DNA from 2 places in the Inquilinus ginsengisoli genome. Region 1 is predicted to be linked to the other one. Evidence: riboswitches for the same ligand, from Rfam matches in the RefSeq annotation. Region 1 holds a riboswitch; the other holds the start of a gene.
What was found. Region 1 has a riboswitch for cobalamin ahead of E9232_RS33545 (GNAT family N-acetyltransferase). Riboswitches for the same ligand answer to the same signal wherever they lie in the genome.
Positions count from the first base shown of each region.

Region 2: another riboswitch for cobalamin. It lies ahead of E9232_RS31890 (ABC transporter substrate-binding protein); the one in region 1 lies ahead of E9232_RS33545 (GNAT family N-acetyltransferase).

Region 1 is NZ_JAVDPW010000017.1:13,925-18,470, reverse strand. It holds gene E9232_RS33560 (thiazole synthase) at 7-777, shown strand; gene E9232_RS33555 (thiamine phosphate synthase) at 774-1,388, shown strand; gene dapF (diaminopimelate epimerase) at 1,470-2,318, opposite strand; cobalamin riboswitch at 2,414-2,614, shown strand; gene E9232_RS33545 (GNAT family N-acetyltransferase) at 2,717-3,298, shown strand; gene ffh (signal recognition particle protein) at 3,464-4,546, shown strand, end outside.
Region 2 is NZ_JAVDPW010000014.1:101,049-105,594, forward strand. It holds gene chrA (chromate efflux transporter) at 1-989, shown strand, start outside; gene E9232_RS31875 (hypothetical protein) at 998-1,369, opposite strand; gene E9232_RS31880 (Fur family transcriptional regulator) at 1,418-1,900, opposite strand; gene E9232_RS31885 (PadR family transcriptional regulator) at 1,911-2,534, opposite strand; cobalamin riboswitch at 2,703-2,935, shown strand; gene E9232_RS31890 (ABC transporter substrate-binding protein) at 2,969-4,012, shown strand; gene E9232_RS31895 (FecCD family ABC transporter permease) at 4,020-4,546, shown strand, end outside.

The sequences.
Region 1 (4,546 bases):
ATGGATATGCAGGATCCCCTGATCATTGCCGGCGTGGCGCTGCAGTCGCGCCTCCTGATCGGCACCGCCGGCTATCCCAACCGGCAGCTGATGCTTGAGTCGATCGAGGCGTCGGGGGCGGAGATCGTCACCGCCTCGATCCGCCGCATCAGCCTGGAAGGCTATGCCGAAAGCCTGGTCGACCTGGTCGGCGACCGCTGGCGCCTGCTGCCCAACACCGCCGGCTGCATGACCAGGCGGGATGCGGTGCTGACGGCGCAGCTGGCGCGCGAGGCGCTGGGCACCAACTGGCTGAAGCTGGAGCTGATCGGCGACCGCGAGACCCAGTATCCCGACGTCGCCCAGCTGGTCGAGGCGGCGGATGAGCTGGTGCGCGACGGCTTCGTGGTGCTGCCCTACTGCAACGACGACCTCGTCACCTGCCTACGGCTGGCCGATGCCGGCTGCGCTGCGGTGATGCCGCTGGGCTCGCCGATCGGCTCCGGCCTCGGCGTCTCCAACCCGCATGCGATCGAGATGATCTGCAACCGCCTGTCGGTGCCGGTGGTGCTCGACGCCGGCATCGGCACCGCCTCGGACGCGGCGCTGGCGATGGAGCTGGGCTGTTCCGCCGTGCTGCTGTCGACCGCCATCGCCAAGGCGCGCGACCCGCTGCGCATGGCCCGGGCGATGCGGGCGGGGGTCGAGGGCGGGCGGTTGGCCGCGCTGGCCGGACGCATCCCCAAGCGCCACCTCGCCGACCCCTCCAGCCCGCAGCTCGGCCTGATCGGGACGTGACCAGGCTGCCGGCGCCGGCGCTGCTGCTGATCACCGACCGCAGCCAGTCGGCCCGGCCGCTCGAAGGGGTGGTGGCGGATGCGCTGGCCGTCGGCTGCCGTTGGGTCAGTGTGCGCGAGAAGGACCTGCCGGAGGCGGAGCGGCGCGCCTTGCTGCGCCGGATCTCGGCTTTGGCGCAGCCGGTTGGAGCTATCGTCACAGTCCATGCCGACCTGGAGGCGGCGGCCGAGGCCGATGGGCTGCATCTCGCGGCCGGCGGAGACCCGGGTGCCGCACGGCATCGGCTCGGGCCGTCCGCGCTGATCGGCGCCTCCTGCCACTCCGGGGCGGAGGTCGCGGCCGCAATTGCGGCCGGCGCCGACTACGTCACCCTGGGGCCCGTGGCGCCGACGGCGAGCAAGCCGGGCTATGTCCCTGCGCTGTCACCCCCCGAGGCCGGGGCCATCGCCCGCCGCCATCCCGGACGGGTGATCGCGCTCGGCGGCGTCGAACCGGATCTGGCGGCAGGGCTCCTGGCCACCGGATTCGCCGGCATTGCGGTGATGGGCAGCGTCATGCGCGCGCCGGCGCCAGGGGCGGCGATCGCGGCGCTGCTGGCGGCCCTTCAGTAGGTTGGGTTCGCCTCGGCGAACCCAACATCTCGCCACTGCTCTGATGATCGTTGGGTTCGCCTTGCGAACCCAACCTATGGGCTACGCGTCTTTCGGTGCGTCCAGCAGGTCGCGCGACAGGATGCCGGCGAAGCTGGTCTCGGCCGGGCCGGTCATCAGCACATGGCCGTCGCTCTCGCGCCACTCGATCAGCAGGTCGCCGCCGTCCAGCACCACGAAGACGGTACGGTCCGCCAGGCCGCGGCGGATGGCGGCGACGGCGCCGGCGCAGGCGCCGCTGCCGCAGGCCTGGGTGACGCCGACCCCGCGCTCCCACACCCGGTAGCGCAGCCGGTCGCGGCCCAGCACCTGGACCACGCCGATATTGGCGCGCTCGGGGAACAGCGGGTCGTGCTCCAGCACCGGGCCGACGCCGTCGATCTGCACCGCCTCGGCGTCGGGCACGAAGAAGATGGCGTGCGGGTTGCCCATCGACACGCCCACCGGGTCCGACAGCGCGCCGGACGACACCGGCAAATGCAGCGTGTCGGCCTCATGCGCCAGCGGGATGTCCTGCCAGCCCAGCCGGGCCGGGCCCATGTCGACGGTGACGCCGCCGGGTGCCGTGCGACATTCCAGCAGGCCGGCGCGGGTCTCGACCGCCAGCGTCTCGGCGCCGGTGTCGGCCATGACCAGCGCGGCGACGCAGCGCGTGCCGTTGCCGCAGGCACCGGATTCGGTGCCGTCGGCGTTCAGGATGCGCATGAACACATCGGCGCCCGGCGTCTGCGTCGGCTCGATCACCAGCAGCTGGTCGAAGCCGACGCCGCGGTGCCGGTTGGCGATGCGGCGGGCCTGGTCGGGATGGATCGTGATCGGCCGCTCGCGCGCGTCCAGCACCACGAAGTCGTTGCCCAGCCCATGCATCTTCCAGAACGGCAGCCCGTCCATCGCCCACTCCCAAGTCTCTCCCCCTCCATATGGCATCATCGCGGCCATGGGTGCGAGGCCTAAGGCCTGCGTGATCGACAGGGCGGGGGCCGCCGGGTAGCATGGCGGCCGACGGTGCCCCGGGAGACCGGGGTGAAAAAGGGAAGCCGGTCACTCCCCAATTTGGGGTCATGCCGGCGCTGCCCCCGCAACTGTAGGCGGCGAGTCTGTACCCGAAGCCACCGGAGCCGGTCCGGGAAGGGGGTGCGAGGCGGCGACCCGCGAGCCAGGAGACCTGCCGTCGAAGGATTGCGTGTGACCGGGCGGGGTGTCCCCGGGCGGCGAGCTGGCGTCAGGGCGAGGTCCGCCCATGCCCCGGCCCCTCCCGAACCCCTTGGGAAGGTGGGAGAGGCTCTGTGATGTGCGACCTGAGCGTGCGGCCGCTGGTGGCCGCGGATGTGCCGATGCTGCTCGACATGCTGCGCGAGCTGGCGGCCCACACCGGCCAGTCCGCGGCGATCACGGCGCAGCGCGCCGATCTCGACGAGGCGCTGGCCGAGGTGCCGCCGCGCTTTCGCGGCCTGATCGCCGAGGATGGCAGCGGCGTGGTCGGCTATCTCAGCTACACCATCGACTATTCGATCTGGGCGGGCGGCGACTTCATCCGCGTCGACGACGTCTATGTCCGCGAGCGGGCGCGCAGCCAGGGCGTCGGCCGGCAGTTGATGCGGGCGCTGGCCGACAAGGGCGTGTCCCAGGACATGCGGGTGCGCTGGGAGATGGATCCCGTCAACCACGGCGCGCGCCGCTTCTACGACGCGATCGGCGCGGTGCCGCGGGACAAGACGATCTGGAACTGGTCGGTGGCGGCGATGGAGGCGTTCCTCGACCGCGTCGACCCGGTGCCGGTCGAGGGCGCCGTCCCTTCCGAGGCCGGCCGCGGCCTGCCGGGCGAGGACGGCTTCATCCTGGTGCTGCGCCGGGACGACGGGCAGCGGTAGGGAAGGGGTCGCTGGCCGCTTTGGTTGACTCCGGCGCGTCCCCCGCCTAAAAGACCCACCGTTGCGGGATTGGCCCGCAGCGAGACCCCAAGGGGTGCCGCCAGTTCGCGAGTGTCGCGCACTGGCGTTTTTCCGTTTGGGATCGCGGGATTCGTAAGGGCGATCATGTTCGAAGGACTGAGCGGCCGTCTCGGCGACATCTTCGACCGGCTTCGCAAGCGCGGCGCGCTGTCGGAGGCCGATGTCGGCGCCGCCCTGCGCGAGGTGCGCGTGGCGCTGCTCGAGGCCGACGTCGCCCTGCCGGTGGTCAAGGACTTCATCGACAAGGCGCGCGAGCGCGCGGTCGGTCATGAGGTGCTGCGGTCGGTCACGCCGGGCCAGCAGGTCATCAAGATCGTCCATGACTGCCTGATCGAGATGCTGGGCGGCACGCCCGGCGAGATGCCCGACATCAACGCCCCGACCCCGATCAACCTGATCGCCGTGCCGCCGGTGCCGGTGCTGATGGTCGGCCTGCAGGGCTCGGGCAAGACCACCACCACCGGCAAGCTGGCCCTGCGCCTGAAGGACCGCGACAACCGCAAGGTCCTGATGGCGTCGCTGGACACCCGGCGCCCGGCGGCGCAGGAGCAGCTGAAGATCCTCGGCGAGCAGATCGGCGTCACCACCCTGCCGATCGTGCCGGGGCAGGAGCCGCTGGCCATCGCCCGCCGCGCGCTGGAGCGCGGCCGCCTCGAAGGCTTCGACGTCGTCCTGCTCGACACTGCCGGCCGCCTCGCCATCGACGAGGAGCTGATGGCTGAGGTGGTCGCCATCCGCGACGCCACCAAGCCGACCGAGACCCTGCTGGTGGCCGACGCCATGACCGGACAGGACGCGGTCAACGTCGCCCGCACCTTCCATGAGCGGGTCGGCGTCACCGGCATCGTCCTGACCCGGGTCGACGGCGACAGCCGCGGCGGCGCCGCCCTGTCGATGCGCGCCGTCACCGGCCAGCCGATCAAGCTGATCGGCACGGGCGAGAAGATGGACGCGCTTGAGCTGTTCCATCCCGACCGCATCGCCAACCGCATCCTCGGCATGGGCGACGTCGTCAGCCTGGTCGAGCGGGCGTCGCAGACGATCGAGAAGGAAGACGCCGAGAAGCTCGCCGCTAAGATCCAGAAGGGCGAGTTCGATCTCGAGGACCTCGCCTCCCAGCTGCGCCAGATGCGCAAGATGGGCGGCTTGCAGGGCCTGATGGGCATG
Region 2 (4,546 bases), on a different contig from region 1:
TGGTCATAGAGGCTGTGATCCGCATCGGCCGCCGGGCGCTCAAAAATCGCGCGATGATCGCCATCGCAGCGGCGGCCTTCGTCGGCATCTATGCGCTAAGGATACCCTTTCCGATCATCGTGCTCGCGGCCGGCATCATCGGCTGGATCGGCAGCAGGCATGCGCCGGCATCCTTCACCGGCGCCGGTCACAAGGCCGGTGCAGCGGGGCCAGCCTTTGTCGGTGTGGTCGACGCGATGTTCGAGCGCGGCGAACTGACCCATGCCGAGCCGTCCTGGTCCCGCGCCGTTCGGGTGCTGGCGATCTGGCTGCCCCTCTGGTTGGGGCCGGTCGTGCTGGTGTGGGCGTTCACAGGCTCAGCCAGCGTGTGGACCCAGATCGGCGGCTTCTTCAGCACGATGGCCGTGATCACTTTCGGCGGCGCCTATGCCGTGCTGGCCTATGTCGCCCAGGCGGCCGTCGACACGTTCGGCTGGCTCGGGCCGGGGGAGATGGCCGACGGTCTCGGCCTGGCCGAGACGACGCCGGGGCCCCTCATCATGGTGCTCCAGTTCGTCGGCTTTCTCGCGGCGTTCCGAGACCCCGGCGGGTTGAACCCGATCGTCGCCGGCGGCCTCGGCGCCCTTCTCACCACATGGGTCACCTTCGCCCCATGCTTCATGTGGATCTTCCTCGGTGCGCCCTATGTCGAGACGCTGCGCGGCAACCGCGCCGTCTCTGCGGCGTTGTCGGCCATCACCGCTGCCGTGGTCGGGGTCATCCTCAACCTGGCCCTTTGGTTCGCGCTGCATGTGATGTTCCGCGCGGTGGTGACGGTCGAGGTACTCGGCGTCGGCCCCGACCTGCCCGTCCTCTCGTCTCTGGACTGGCGGGCCGCCTGCCTGGCCGGGGCCTCGATGGTTGCCATGCTGCACTTCAGGGTCGGCATGATCCCGACGCTGATCGGCAGCGCAGCCGCCGGGGCCGCGCTCTTGTGGCTGACGGCGTGAGGAGGAATTCAGGCCAGCAGCGAGGCCAGGGCGGTGAGGCCGATCCCGGTCAGGAACGGCCAGCCGAGATGGCGGCCGCGGCTGGAGATGGCGGTGAACGCCCCGATGGCGGTGAAGGCTGCGCCGGTCGCGGCCGCCGCCCACCAGCGCACCGCCACCGGGGCCAGCACCAGCGCCAGCAGGATCACGGCGATGACCGCCCAGGCGATGCTGGTGATGTGCCAGGCGAAGCGCAGCACGAACCGGGCCAGGCGGTTGGCCAGGATGCCGTCGCGGCGGGTCAGCAGCGGGCCGATCAGCCGCCTTTCGCCCGCTACCGAATGCACGGCGGCGGTGACGATCAGCAGCAGCGCCGCGAGAAGAAGCAGGCCGTCCGCCATGCGGCGACTCCCTGTCCGATGCGATGCCGCCCGGCGGCCGTGCCGGGCCTAGAACCGGTCGAGCAGACTGGGGACCCGGGCCGTCTGCGGCCATGCTTCGGCCAGCGGTGCCTCGGGATGCAGCCGCTCGACCGCCAGATCGACGCGGGCGCGGATCAGGCGGTAGCCGAACTGCCGCAGCACGTCGGCCAGCGCCGCGCGCAGCTGGACGTCGCCCAGGGTCAGCCGCTCCGGCGGGGCCGCGACGGCGACCGGCCCATAGGCCAGGCGCCCGGCCGGCTCGCTCCACCAGCCGGCGATGCCGACCCGGCGCAGCGCCGCCAGGAAGCGGTAGACCGTGGCCAGGCTGATCCGCGGATCCAGCCGTCGCGCCCGGCCCAGGATCTCCTGGGCGTCGAGCGCGCGCTCGGCCTCGGCCAGCACCGCCAGCAGGATGCGGCGCGGCCGGGTCGGCCGCAGCCCGGCATCGCGCAGCCGAGCCTCGGCCGGGGCCGATAGGGTCGCTATGGGAAGGGCAGGGGCGGGGCTCATGCCGCCGCCCTCAGCCGCGCCGGATCTCGGCCGCGGCGCGGGCCAGGATCTCGACGATCTGGGTCTCGGCCTCGGCATCGCCGTCGATCTTGTGCCCGGCGACCTCGCGCAAATTGTCCAGCGCCGCATGGACCAGCGCCGGCAGCCGGCTGGACCGCTCGCGGTCGCCGCCGAACGCCCGGTTCACCCGGGCCATCTTCTCGCCGATGGCGAACAGGCGGCCGAGGATGGCATCGACGATCGACCGGTTCTCCTCGATATAGGCCCGGCCTTCGGGGGTGATGGTGTACAGCTTCTTGGTGCCCTCGGTCTCGACCGTGACGTAGCCGGCCTCCTCGAGATAGGTCAGCGTCGGGTACACCACGCCGGGGCTCGGGCTGTACCAGCCGGCGGTCTTCTCCTCGATCAGCTTGATGATCTCGTAGCCGTGGCGCGGCTGCTCCGCGATCAGAGTCAGCGCCACCAGGCGCAGGTCGCCATGCGCCAGCATCCGGCCGGCGCGCATCATGTCGCCGCCGCCGAAGCCGCGGCCGCCGCCTTCGCCGCCGCCGTGATGGCCGAACATCCGGCGGCCACGGCCCCCGGCCCACATCCCGTCGCCGCATTCGCCGCGCTGGCCACGATGGCCTCTCATTCCAAACATCGAAACTCTCCTTTAGAATTCGATATATCGGAAGATAGGTCTCTTTGAGATGGGTTTCAAGATATATCTAAAGATGTGTCTTCGGACCCTGCCTGCAAGAACCGCAGGGGCCGGGCAGCCTTGGCGTCCAGCGTCCATTGACCGCGCCGCGACGGGGGCGATACACATCGCCCCGACGGTTCCCGCACGGGATCAAAAGGGAACACGGTGACGCGCATCCGCGCGGAGTCCGTGGCTGCCCCCGCAACTGTCAGCGGATCGCCGAACGTCCTCGTGACGCCTCTCCGACGAGGCGCCATGCCACTGCTGGGTCCGAAGCCGGATCCGGTGGGAAGGCAGACGCGAAGCCAAGATCCGCGAGCCAGGAGACCTGCCGTCGCAGCGCAATCCGTTTCCCGGGCGGGGTGGCCCGGGCAGGAGGCATCATGACGGCCGTCCCCCACCGTACCTTTCGTTCGCTCATCCCGGCCGCGGCCGTCGCCGCCGCCCTGTTCGGCCTGGCGCCCGCCGCCTCGGCCGAACCGACGCACTATCCGTTGACCATCCGCAACTGCGGCGTCGACGTCACCTTTGCCAAGGCGCCGCAGCGGGCGGTGTCGATCGGGCAGAGCAGCACCGAGATCCTGCTGTCGCTCGGCCTCGCCGACCGCATCGTCGGCACCGCCGTGTGGTTCGGCCCGGTGCTGAAGGGCTACGAGGCGGCCAACGACAAGATCAAGCGCCTGGCCGACAACGACCCCAGCTTCGAATCCGTGGTGGGGCAGGAGCCCGACCTGGTGACCGCCCAGTATGAATGGCATGTCGGCCCCAACGGCTCGGTGGGCACGCGCGAGCAGTTCGCCGAGCTGGGCATCCCCACCTACGTCGCGCCGGCCGACTGCGTCGAGAAGGACAACGGCGGTGGCGGCGACGGCGTGCGCAAGCAGCTGTTCAGCATGGATCTGGTCTATCGGGAGGTCCACGACCTGGCGGCGATCTTCGATGTCGGCGACCGCGGCGACGCGCTGGTCGCCCGGCTGAAGCAGCGCGAGGCCGCCGCCATTGCCGAGGTCGCGGGCGTCAAGGGCAGCAACGTGCCGGTGGTGTTCTGGTTCTCCAGCAAGGAGGTCCAGGGCGATGCCTTCATGGCCGGCAAGAACGGCGTGCCCGCCTACATCATGCAGACGCTCGGCGCCCGCAACATCATCAAGACGGAAGAGGAATGGCCGTCGGTGAGCTGGGAGCAGGTCGCCGCCTCGGACCCCGCCATCATCGTGATCGCGGAGATGAGCCGCCGCCGCTATGCCGCCGACGACCCGGCGGTGAAGCTGAACTTCCTGGCGACCGACCCGGTGGTCAGCAAGCTGCCGGCGGTGCGCGACAGGCACTTCGTCCTGATAGACGTCCAGGCGATGGAGGCGTCGATCCGCGCGGTCGACGGCATCGAGGCGCTGGCGAACGGCATCAAGGCCTTCGGGCTGGCGAAGTGATCCGGGCGTGATCCGGGGGCCGATCCTCGGCGGTGGCTGGGGCCTGCGGGCCCTGGCCACGGTCCTCGCCGTGGCCGTGCTGGTCGCGGCCATCGGCGTCGCCGTGTCGATCGGCGAGATGGCGATTCCGCTGGCCACCACCTTCCAGGCGCTGGGCAACCGGCTGCTGGGCATGGGCTTCGCGCTCAGCCCGATCCAGGAAGGCGTAATCTGGGACTACCGGCTCAGCCGCGCCGTGGTGGCGGCCTGCAGCGGCGCGGCGCTGGCGCTGTCGGGCGCCATCCTGCAGGCGCTGCTGCGCAACCCGCTGGCGGAACCCTATGTCCTCGGCATCTCCGCCGGGGCGTCGACCGGCGCCGTCGCGGTGATGATCGCGGGATTCGGCGGCGGTGCCATCTCGCTCTCCGGCGGCGCCTTCATCGGCGCGGTGCTGGCCTTCGCCCTGGTGTCGCTGCTGGCGGCCGGGGCCGGGGGCGGCACCGACCGCATCATCCTGGCGGGGGTCGCCGGGTCGCAGCTGTTCAACGCCCTGAC